DNA from 3 places in the Rhodoferax sediminis genome. Region 1 is predicted to be linked to each of the others. Evidence: predicted binding sites of a transcription regulator. Region 1 holds the regulator's gene; each other region holds the start of a gene.
What was found. Region 1 encodes sigma-54, which starts transcription at its own class of promoters, with help from an activator protein. Its sites were predicted from a motif close to TGGCANGNAANCTGCTTT; they were not measured.
Positions count from the first base shown of each region.

Region 2: a site for sigma-54 is predicted at 1,671-1,688, ahead of EUB48_RS00100 (ammonium transporter). Genes of this name have one in related genera too.
Region 3: a site for sigma-54 is predicted at 2,109-2,126, ahead of EUB48_RS20620 (TorF family putative porin). Genes of this name have one in related genera too.

Region 1 is NZ_CP035503.1:261,729-264,998, reverse strand. It holds gene EUB48_RS01300 (THUMP domain-containing class I SAM-dependent RNA methyltransferase) at 1-334, opposite strand, end outside; gene EUB48_RS01295 (RNA polymerase factor sigma-54) at 331-1,923, opposite strand; gene lptB (LPS export ABC transporter ATP-binding protein) at 2,078-2,872, opposite strand; gene lptA (lipopolysaccharide transport periplasmic protein LptA) at 2,869-3,270, opposite strand, start outside.
Region 2 is NZ_CP035503.1:15,123-18,392, reverse strand. It holds gene metW (methionine biosynthesis protein MetW) at 1-75, opposite strand, end outside; gene metX (homoserine O-acetyltransferase MetX) at 72-1,298, opposite strand; partial or broken gene EUB48_RS21545 (TMEM165/GDT1 family protein) at 1,485-1,637, opposite strand; gene EUB48_RS00100 (ammonium transporter) at 1,759-2,961, shown strand; gene EUB48_RS00095 (C40 family peptidase) at 2,855-3,270, opposite strand, start outside.
Region 3 is NZ_CP035503.1:4,261,262-4,264,531, forward strand. It holds gene EUB48_RS20610 (ammonium transporter) at 1-871, opposite strand, end outside; gene glnK (P-II family nitrogen regulator) at 901-1,239, opposite strand; gene EUB48_RS20620 (TorF family putative porin) at 1,267-2,073, opposite strand; gene EUB48_RS20625 (YifB family Mg chelatase-like AAA ATPase) at 2,279-3,270, shown strand, end outside.

The sequences.
Region 1 (3,270 bases):
AGTTCAGGCTGGTCAACGGGCTGTGCTGCGCCGTGACCTCGACCTTGAAGGTCTGCCGGGTCGTGAACCAGATCTCCCAGGCCACGCTGGCGGCGGCGTGGTACAGATCCTGTTCGTTGCGATACTCGGTGTTGGAGAGCTCGACCAGCACGCGCTGGGCCAGCCGGCTGTGCAGGTTCAGCAGCAGCGCATCGCGCCACGACGCGTTAAGCTGCACGCCGCCGCGCAGCGTCTGCAGATCCCGCTCGGCGGCGCCGGTGATGCGCTGCGCCTCCAGGCCCAGCAAGGCTTCCACGCCGGCCGCGCAGGGCAGAAAAAGTTGCAGCTGGTTCACAGGGTTTTTCTCAGGTTGGTGGGGGCGATCCGCAGCGCCTCGCGGTATTTGGCCACGGTGCGGCGCGCGCACTCGATGCCCTGTTCCTTCAGCATGTCGGCAATCTGGTTATCGCTGAGCGGCTTGCAGGGATCTTCAGCCGCCACAAACTGCTTGATCAGTGCGCGCACTGCTGTGCTCGAGGCATTGCCGCCGGTTTCGGTGCCCAGGCCCGAGCCAAAGAAGTATTTGAGCTCGAAGGTGCCATACGGCGTGGCCATGTACTTGGCGGTGGTCACGCGCGAGATGGTGGACTCGTGCAGGCCGAGTTCGTCGGCAATCTCGCGCAGCACCAGCGGGCGCATCGCCAGCTCGCCGTGCACAAAGAAGCTCTTTTGCCGCTCCACGATGGCGTTGGCCACGCGCAGGATGGTGTCGAAACGCTGCTGGATGTTCTTGATGAACCAGCGCGCCTCCTGCAGCCGCTGCTGCAGCGCCGCGTGGTTCGACGCATCGCGCCCGCCGCTCTTGTGTTGCTTGAGTGCATTGGCATAGATGTCGTGCACGCGCAGGCGCGGCATCACGTCGGGATTGAGCTGCACGCGAAACTTGGGCTGGCCGCCGCGCCCGACGTTGGTCACGATCACGTCGGGCACCACGATATTGCGCTCGACCTGCACGAAGCGCCGCCCCGGCTTGGGCTCGAGCCGGCCGATCAGCGCCATGGCGGCCTTGACCTGCGCTTCAGTGGCGCCGCACAGCTGCACCAGTCGCCGCACGTCGCGCCGCGCCAGCAGGTCCATGGGCTGGGCGCACATGCGCAGCGCCACCTCGACGACCTCCTGGCGCGCCGGGTCGCCGTGATCAAAGTCCTGCAGTGCGCGCAGCTGCAGCGCCAGGCATTCGCCCAGATGCCGCGCGCCGACGCCCGTGGGCTCCAGGTGCTGCAAGAGCGACAACGCCACCGTGAAACACTGCACCAGTTCCTCCACCTGCGCCTCGTCGGTGCCGGCCAGCCCTTCGGCCAGCGACTGCAGCGTGTCTTCCAGGTAGCCGTCGTCATTCAGCGATTCGATCAGGAAGTGCAGCGCGGCGCGGTCTTCCTGCGACAGGCGCAGTGAGAGCGCCTGGCGGTGCAGGTGCGACTGCAGCGATTCCTGACTGCCCGCCAGCTCGGTGGCATCCATTGCATCCGCGTCGCCCAGGTTGTTGCTGCGCGCGGGCGCGTCGCCGCCCCATTCGCTGTCGTCGGGCCGGACCTCGCTGGTGCCGTCACCGTCCCAGCTTTGCTCTTCGTCGCGGCCCGACAGCGGAAATTCAGCATCATTTTGAGCTGTAGCCCTCATGTCGTCCTGGCTACCAGCTACCGAATTAGTAGCAAAATCGGTGTCACGGTCGTCTTCGCGCACCCGCGTGTCGGACTGCGCCAGGCCGAATTCCTCGCGCGGCGCTTCCAGCTCGGCGACCTCCAGGAACGGGTTGTCATCGAGCATCTGCTCCACTTCCTGGCTCAGCTCCAGCGTCGAGAGCTGCAGCAGCCGGATCGACTGCTGCAGCTGCGGCGTCAGCGCCAGATGCTGCGAAATGCGAAGTGACAGGCCCTGCTTCATGGCGTCAGGCGACCGCCGCGCCGCCCCAAGGAGAAGCAGTACACGCAATGGCAAGCGCGGGGAGCACCCGGCCGGCGCCGGGCCGCCCCAAGGCGGCCGACGGCCCCCTCGGGGGGCAGCGCAGTACACGCAGTGACAAGCGTGGGGGCCATATTCACATGCGGAAATGCTCGCCCAGGTACACCCGGCGCACATCGGCGTTGTCGACGATCTCCGAAGGGGTGCCCTGCGCCAGCACGTGGCCATCATTGATGATGAAGGCATGGTCACAGATGCCCAGGGTTTCGCGCACGTTGTGGTCGGTGATGAGCACGCCGATGCCCCGGCTCTTGAGGAAAACGATGATGCGCTGGATCTCGATCACCGCGATCGGGTCGATGCCGGCAAATGGCTCGTCGAGCAGGATGAAGCGCGGCTGCGTCGCCAGCGCGCGCGCAATCTCGACGCGCCGGCGCTCGCCGCCCGACAGCGACAGCGCGGACGAATCGCGCAGGTGCTCCACCCGCAGGTCCTGCAAGAGCGTCGTGAGACGCTCCTCGATCTCGCTTTTGGACAGCGCACGGCCGGCCTGGTCGCCATCGGCGCCATGGCGCTGCAGCTCCAGCACCGCGCGCACGTTTTCTTCCACCGTGAGTTTGCGAAAAATCGACGCCTCCTGCGGCAGATAGCTCAGGCCCAGGCGCGAACGGCGGTGGATCGGCATGTGTTCGACCGGGCCGCCGTCGATGGTGATCTCGCCGGCGTCGGCCCGCACCAGGCCCACGATCATGTAGAACGAGGTCGTCTTGCCTGCACCGTTGGGCCCGAGCAGGCCCACCACCTCGCCTTTTTGCACCGACAGCGACACATCCTTCACGACCATGCGGCTGCCATAGGTTTTTTGCAGGTGGCGCGCTTCGAGCCGGCTCGGCACGTCGCGCACGGCATGCGTCGCTGCGTCGCCCGTCACTTTGGATCCCCGCCGAGGGTGCTGCTGGGACGCAGTACGGGTGCCGGCACAGCAGGCGCTGGCGCCGTGCCCGCCGGCGCGGAGGCAGTGGCCTTGGGTGCCAGCATGGCGCGGATGCGCGTGCGCGCGGGGCCGCCCGCAACGCCGCCCGTCGGATTCGTGACCGTGCCATCCACGGTGAACACGTCGGTTGCGTTGTTGTAGGTGATCAAGGCCCCCGTGGTCTCGTCGCTCAGCGTGGCGCCGGTGTAGCGGCGCAGGATGGCCCGCTTGATGAATTTGACGACGTCCGCCTTGCCGTCGTACTCGATGGTTTCCGACTCCCCCTCGATGTACTCGTCCACGCCTTCGCGCTTTTGCCGGTAGAACGCCAGCTTGCCGGGCTCGGCCGTGACGGT
Region 2 (3,270 bases), 250 kb from region 1:
GCACCCGAGGTCCAGCACGCGCGCCTTTTCGGGCACGAGACGGGCGATCGACGCCGTGGTGGCCGCGTCACTCATGACGATTGCTCCCCGGCGCGATGCGTCGGACTCGCCACTTTACTATCAAAATAAGAGCGCACAACGCCCATATAACGGGGATCATCGAGCAAAAAAGCGTCGTGCCCATGGGGCGCGTCGATCTCCGCATAGCTCACGTCACGGTTGTTGTCGAGCAGGGCCTTGACAATCTCGCGGCTGCGTTTGGGCGAAAAGCGCCAGTCGGTCGTGAAGCTCACCAGCAGGAACCCGGCGCGCGCGCCGGCCAGTGCCTGGCTCAGGTTGCCGCCATAGCGACGCGCGGGGTCGAAGTAGTCGAGCGCGCGCGTGATCAGCAGGTAGGTGTTGGCATCGAAGTACTCGGCGAACTTGTCACCCTGGTAGCGCAGGTAGCTCTCAATCTGGAACTCGACGTCCTGGGTGCTGTACTGATAGGCCCCCACGCTTGCCACTGCGTGTGCCGCGCTGCCCCCCGAGGGGGCCGTGCCTTGCTTGGGGCGGCCCTGCGCTGCGGCGGTCGCTTTGCTAGCCGGCTCTCGCAATGTGCGACCGAATTTTTCGTTCATCACGTCGTCGCTCAGGTAGGTGATGTGACCGATCATGCGGGCGATGCGCAGGCCGCGCTTGGGAATCACGCCATATTGGTAAAAGTTTCCCCCGTGGAAGTCCGGGTCGGTCACGATGGCGCGGCGCGCCACTTCGTTGAAGGCAATGTTCTCGGCGGTGAGATTGGGCGCGCTGGCCACCACCACGGCATGGCGCACACGCTGCGGGTATTGCAGCGTCCAGGACAGCGCCTGCATGCCGCCCAGGCTGCCGCCCATGACGGCGGCCAGCACTTCGATGCCCAGCCGCTCCAGCAGTCGCGCTTGAGCATCGACCCAGTCTTCGACGGTGACCACCGGAAAGTCGGCACCATAGACCTTGCCGGAGCCCGCCGGTGCATCCGGGTCGGGCTGCATCGGGCCGGTGGAGCCGAAGCACGAGCCGAGGTTGTTGACGCCGATGACGAAGAATTTGTCTGTATCCACCGGCTTGCCCGGGCCGATCATGTTGTCCCACCAGCCCTCGCTCCTGTCCTGCCCGGCATAGGTGCCTGCGACGTGGTGCGAGGCATTGAGCGCATGACAGATCAGCACCGCGTTGGATTTGTCCGCGTTGAGGCGGCCGTACGTCTCGTAGCTCAGGTCGTAGTCGCGAATCGATGCGCCGCTTTGCAAGGGCAGTACATCGTCAAAATGCATCGTCAGGGAAGTGGCAATCAACATAAAAAACCCGGCGCGGCTGAAAAAGCGGGCCGGGTCATCTGATCGGAGGCGCAAGCCGTCTTTAGCAGAATTTCGGAACTCGCTGATTCCGGCGCCCGCAATCTGGAACAAATCGGCGCGTGGGTGAAGAATATTTCAAAGTATATCAATCCCGCCGACCGCCTAGCCCCGCAGGGCAAACAACCCCAACGCGGCAAAGACGGCCGCCGACACCCCGTGCACGAGACGGATCGGCACCAGCCGCGTCATGCGCCCACCAAGCCAGACCACGGGCGCGTCGGCCAGCAGCATGCCTGCAGTGGTGCCGGCCACCACAGCATCGTTTACTTGCACGGTTATGGCGCAAACTGGTCTGATTTTTGCTTGACTTTGGTGCATTCTCCGATATCGCGTCAATAACGCACCAATTTCGGGCATTTCATTCAAAAGAGGGTTTATGGAAGCACTAAAACAGGGCTCGGATACCTTGTTCATTCTGCTGGGCGGCATCATGGTGCTGGCCATGCATGCCGGCTTTGCGTTCCTGGAGCTGGGGACCGTTCGCAAAAAGAACCAGGTCAACGCCCTGGTGAAGATTTTGACGGACTTCTCGGTCTCGACCGTCGCCTACTTTCTGGTGGGCTACGGCGTGGCCTATGGCACGCACTTTTTTGTGGGTGCGGAGGAACTGGCGGCAAAGAATGGTTTCGAGCTGGTGCGGTTCTTCTTCCTGCTCACATTCGCGGCCGCGATTCCGGCCATCATCTCGGGCGGCATTGCCGAGCGTGCGCGCTTTTACCCTCAGTTGCTGGCAACTGCCGTTATCGTCGGCTTTATCTACCCATTTTTTGAAGGCGTCGCCTGGCATCGGAATTTTGGCGTGCAGGCCTGGATCCAATCCGTCACCGGCCAGCCATTTCATGACTTTGCCGGCTCCGTCGTGGTCCATGCGGTGGGCGGCTGGCTCGCGTTGCCGGCTGTGATCCTGCTTGGCGCGCGCAGCAACCGCTATCGCAAAGACGGCGCAATCAGTGCGCATCCGCCGTCAAATATCCCGTTTTTGGCGCTGGGTGCCTGGATCTTGACGGTCGGCTGGTTTGGTTTCAATGTCATGAGCGCGCAGACCATCGACAAGATCTCGGGACTGGTCGCCGTCAACTCGCTGATGGCCATGGTCGGCGGCACGCTGGCGGCGCTGGTCGTGGGCAAAAACGACCCCGGCTTCGTCCACAATGGCCCGCTTGCCGGGCTGGTGGCGGTCTGCGCCGGCTCGGACCTGATGCATCCGCTGGGCGCGCTGGTGGTCGGCGCCATTGCCGGCACGATCTTCGTAACCCTGTTCACGCTCACCCAGAACAAATGGAAGATCGACGACGTGTTGGGCGTCTGGCCCCTGCATGGGCTGTGTGGCAGCTGGGGCGGACTGGCCGCCGGCATTTTTGGCAGCAGGGCGCTCGGCGGGCGGGGCGGCGTGAGTCTGGCGGCGCAGCTGATCGGTACCACCATGGGTATCGCCTGGGCCCTGTTGGGTGGTCTGCTGGTCTACAGCGTGATCAAGGCCACGATGGGTCTGCGCCTGAGTCAGGAAGAGGAGTTTGAAGGGGCCGACCTGTCGATCCACCGCATTGGCGCCACCTCGGAGCGTGAGGCCAGCTGGTAGAGCCGGCGATCGCTGGTAGGGCGAGCGATGCGTCCAGGCTTGGGGCCAGCGCTTCCCACGACAGGGCGTGGTAGTCGAAGCCGGCCGCCAGCGTGGGCTTGATGATCTGAAAGTAGGGCGACACGTCGAAGTCGCGCGGCACGTACAGGCTGTGGTGCCGTACATGCAGAATTTCACGCACGTGATCGGCATGGTCCGGGTCCTGCAGGTGCACGATCTTGATCTGCGGCAGGATCGGATAGCGCACCGACTCGAAACACTGGGCAATCAGGGTCGAGCAGATGGCACGTGTAGGGTCGCCGCTGCCCA
Region 3 (3,270 bases), 390 kb from region 1:
GGCTGTGCGGCGCCATCGACTCCCGCCCCAGGCCCACGCGCTTGCCCAGCACGAAGGAACCCACCAGACCCGCCATGGCGGCATTGATGTGCACCACGGTACCGCCCGCAAAGTCGAGTGCACCCTTGGCCCAGAGCCAGCCGGCGGCCGCCGTCACCCTGTCCAGGCCGGCCTGGTCGACGATGCCGTCCGGACCATCCCAGTACCAGACCATGTGGGCGATCGGCAGGTAGCTGAAGGTGAACCAGAGTGCGGCAAACAGCAGCACCGCAGAGAACCGCGCGCGCTCGGCCAGCGAGCCGATCACCAGCGCCACCGTGATGGCGGCAAAGGTCGCCTGGAAGGCCATGTAGATGAACTCGGGGATCGCCACCCCCTTGCTGAAGGTCGCGGCCATCGAGTCCGGCGTGATGCCCTTCATGAAGATCTTGTCCAGGCTGCCGAAGAACGGATTGCCCGCCGTGAAGGCCACGCTGTAGCCATAGATGGTCCACAGGATGACGATGAGCGAGAAGATCACGAACACCTGCATCAGGATGCTGAGCATGTTCTTGCTGCGCACCAGGCCGCCGTAGAACAGGGCCAGGCCCGGAATGCTCATCATGATGACGAGCACCGTGGCCACGATCATCCAGGCGGTGTCGCCCTTGTTGACGGTGTCCACGGGCGCGGTGACGGCTGAAGCAGCAGGTGCCGGCGCCGTTGCAGTCGCGGCGGCCGGCGCGGCAGCATCAACAGGCGTCGCATCGGCCGCGGCCGATGCAGCGGGTGTCGCACCAGCCGCCGTGGGCGCCGCCGGCGTCTGCGCCATGGCGAGGCCGCCCGTCAACAGGCTCAGGCCCAGTGCGAGGGAGACAAGTAGTTTTTTCATGTTCTTGGCTTTCTGGTTGACGGGGGTGTTTAGAGCGCGTCCTTGCCGGTCTCGCCGGTGCGGATGCGCACGACCTGCTCCAGGTCGTAGACGAAGACCTTGCCGTCGCCGATCTTGCCGGTGCGCGCGGCCGCCTCGACGGCCTCGATCACGCGCTCGACCAGCTCGTCGGTCACGGCCGCCTCGATCTTGACCTTGGGCAAGAAGTCGACGACGTATTCGGCCCCGCGGTACAGCTCGGTGTGGCCCTTCTGGCGGCCGAAGCCCTTGACCTCGGTGACGGTGATGCCCTGCACGCCCATCCCGGAGAGGGCTTCGCGCACCTCGTCGAGCTTGAAGGGTTTGATGATGGCGGTAACGAGTTTCATGATGGTGGCTCCTTGGCGCAATGCCGGTCAGAAGGTGTACTTGGCGCCCAGCACCAGGGCGGTCTTGCCGGTGAACTTGCCGTCCGGCGTGACGTACAGGGTTTTGCTGGCATCGGTCCCCACCACGGCCAGGGTGGCCGAGAGACCCCTGCCAAAGTCCTTGCCCAGCGTCAGCGCGTAATCCGTATAGGACAGCGCGCCGTTGTTCTTGACCATCTGGTGGCCCACGTGCGGCACGACCGACCAGCCGTTGCCCAGATCGACATTGGCGCTCACGTCGAGGTAGCCGCTGTTCTTGCTGTTCAGCGTGCCGAACAGGTTGGAGACGCTGTCCGAATACTTGACGGTCACGATGCCCCAAGTCAGCGCGCCGTACAGCTCGTCGGTGTTGGCGTTGCCAAAGCCGGGCACGTCGCCGAGCGTGTTGTCGACGTACTGGTAGCGCAGGTAACCAACGTCAAAGGTGAAGTCCTTCGCAATCTCGCCCTTGTAGCCGCCATAAAGGTCGAGCTCCGCGGAACCGTTGGTGGCACCGGCGTCCTTGATCCACTTGATGGTGGAAGCCCACGCACCCAGGTAAAAGCCGCTCTTGTGGGCGAAGTCCACGCCGCCCTGCAGGGCCGGCTTGAGACGCGACTGCGAAATGCCGCGGTACCGGTAATCGGTGACGACGCCGATGTTGTAGCTCAGCGTGTAGTCGGGTGTCGGCGCCGCGGCAGCCGGGGCTGGGGCCTGGGCCTCGGCGGGAGTTTCGGTTTGGGCGAAGGCAGTGCCCCACCCGGCCAGGGTGGCCAAGACGGCAAGAGTCAGTGCAGATGCGGTCTTCAATGTCATGCGATTCTCCAATGAGGGTTTACGAGCACTCGGTCAATGCACGGACCGTGCCAGCGCCGCCACCTGCCCCTTTTCCCCTTCTGCGTGCACCAACGGGGGCGGGTCCGCGTTAAGATAACTGTATGAATAACCAGTTTGCACTATTGCGGTGCCATGCCGGCCCCCTCAACGGGCGGCAATCGCCCCAAGTTGGGGAGAGAGGCGCATGAGCCTGTCTTTGGTGCAAAGCCGTGCCCTGCTGGGCCTGGAGGCGGCGGCCGTCACCGTTGAGGTGCACCTGGCCAATGGCCTGCCCAGTTTCACGCTGGTCGGGCTCGCCGACGTCGAGGTCAAGGAGGCGCGCGAGCGCGTGCGCTCGGCGATCCAGAACTCGGGGCTGGAGTTTCCGGGCAACAAGCGCATCACCGTGAACCTGGCGCCCGCCGACTTGCCCAAGGATTCCGGGCGCTTCGATTTGCCGATCGCGCTCGGCATCCTGGCCGCCAGCGGCCAGATCGACGCGGCGCGGCTCGCCGGTCACGAGTTTGCCGGCGAGCTGTCGCTGTCGGGCGAACTGCGCCCGGTGCGCGGCGCGCTGGCCATGAGCCTGGCGCTGCATGCCGGCCACGTCGTCACCCAGCTGGTGCTGCCGCCCGGCAGCGCCGAAGAGGCCGCGCTGGTGCCCGATGCACAAGTCTACCGCGCGGCACATCTGCTCGATGTGGTGCGCCAGTTCCTGCCGCAAGGCGCGGGCGCCGCGGAGCCGCTTGATGGCTGGTCGCGCGTCACACCCAGCGCCGCGCCTGCCACGGCGCCCTACGCCGACCTGGCCGACATCAAGGGCCAGGTGGCGGCGAAACGCGCGCTGGAAATCGCGGCGGCCGGCGGACACAGTCTCCTGCTGATGGGCCCGCCGGGCTCCGGCAAATCCATGCTGGCGCAGCGCTTTGCCGGCCTGCTGCCGCCCATGACGGTGGAGGAAGCGCTGCAAAGCGCGGCCATCGCCAGCCTGGGCGGGCGCTTCTCGCTGGCGCGCTGGGCCGTGCGCCCCACCTGCAGCCCGCACCACACGGCCAGCGCCGTGGCGCTGGTGGGAGGCGGCTCGCCGCCACGGCCGGGCGAGATTTCACTGGCGCACCACGGCGTGCTGTTTCTCGACGAATTTCCCGAGTTCCCAAGGGCCGCGCTCGAGGCCCTGCGCGAACCGCTGGAGACCGG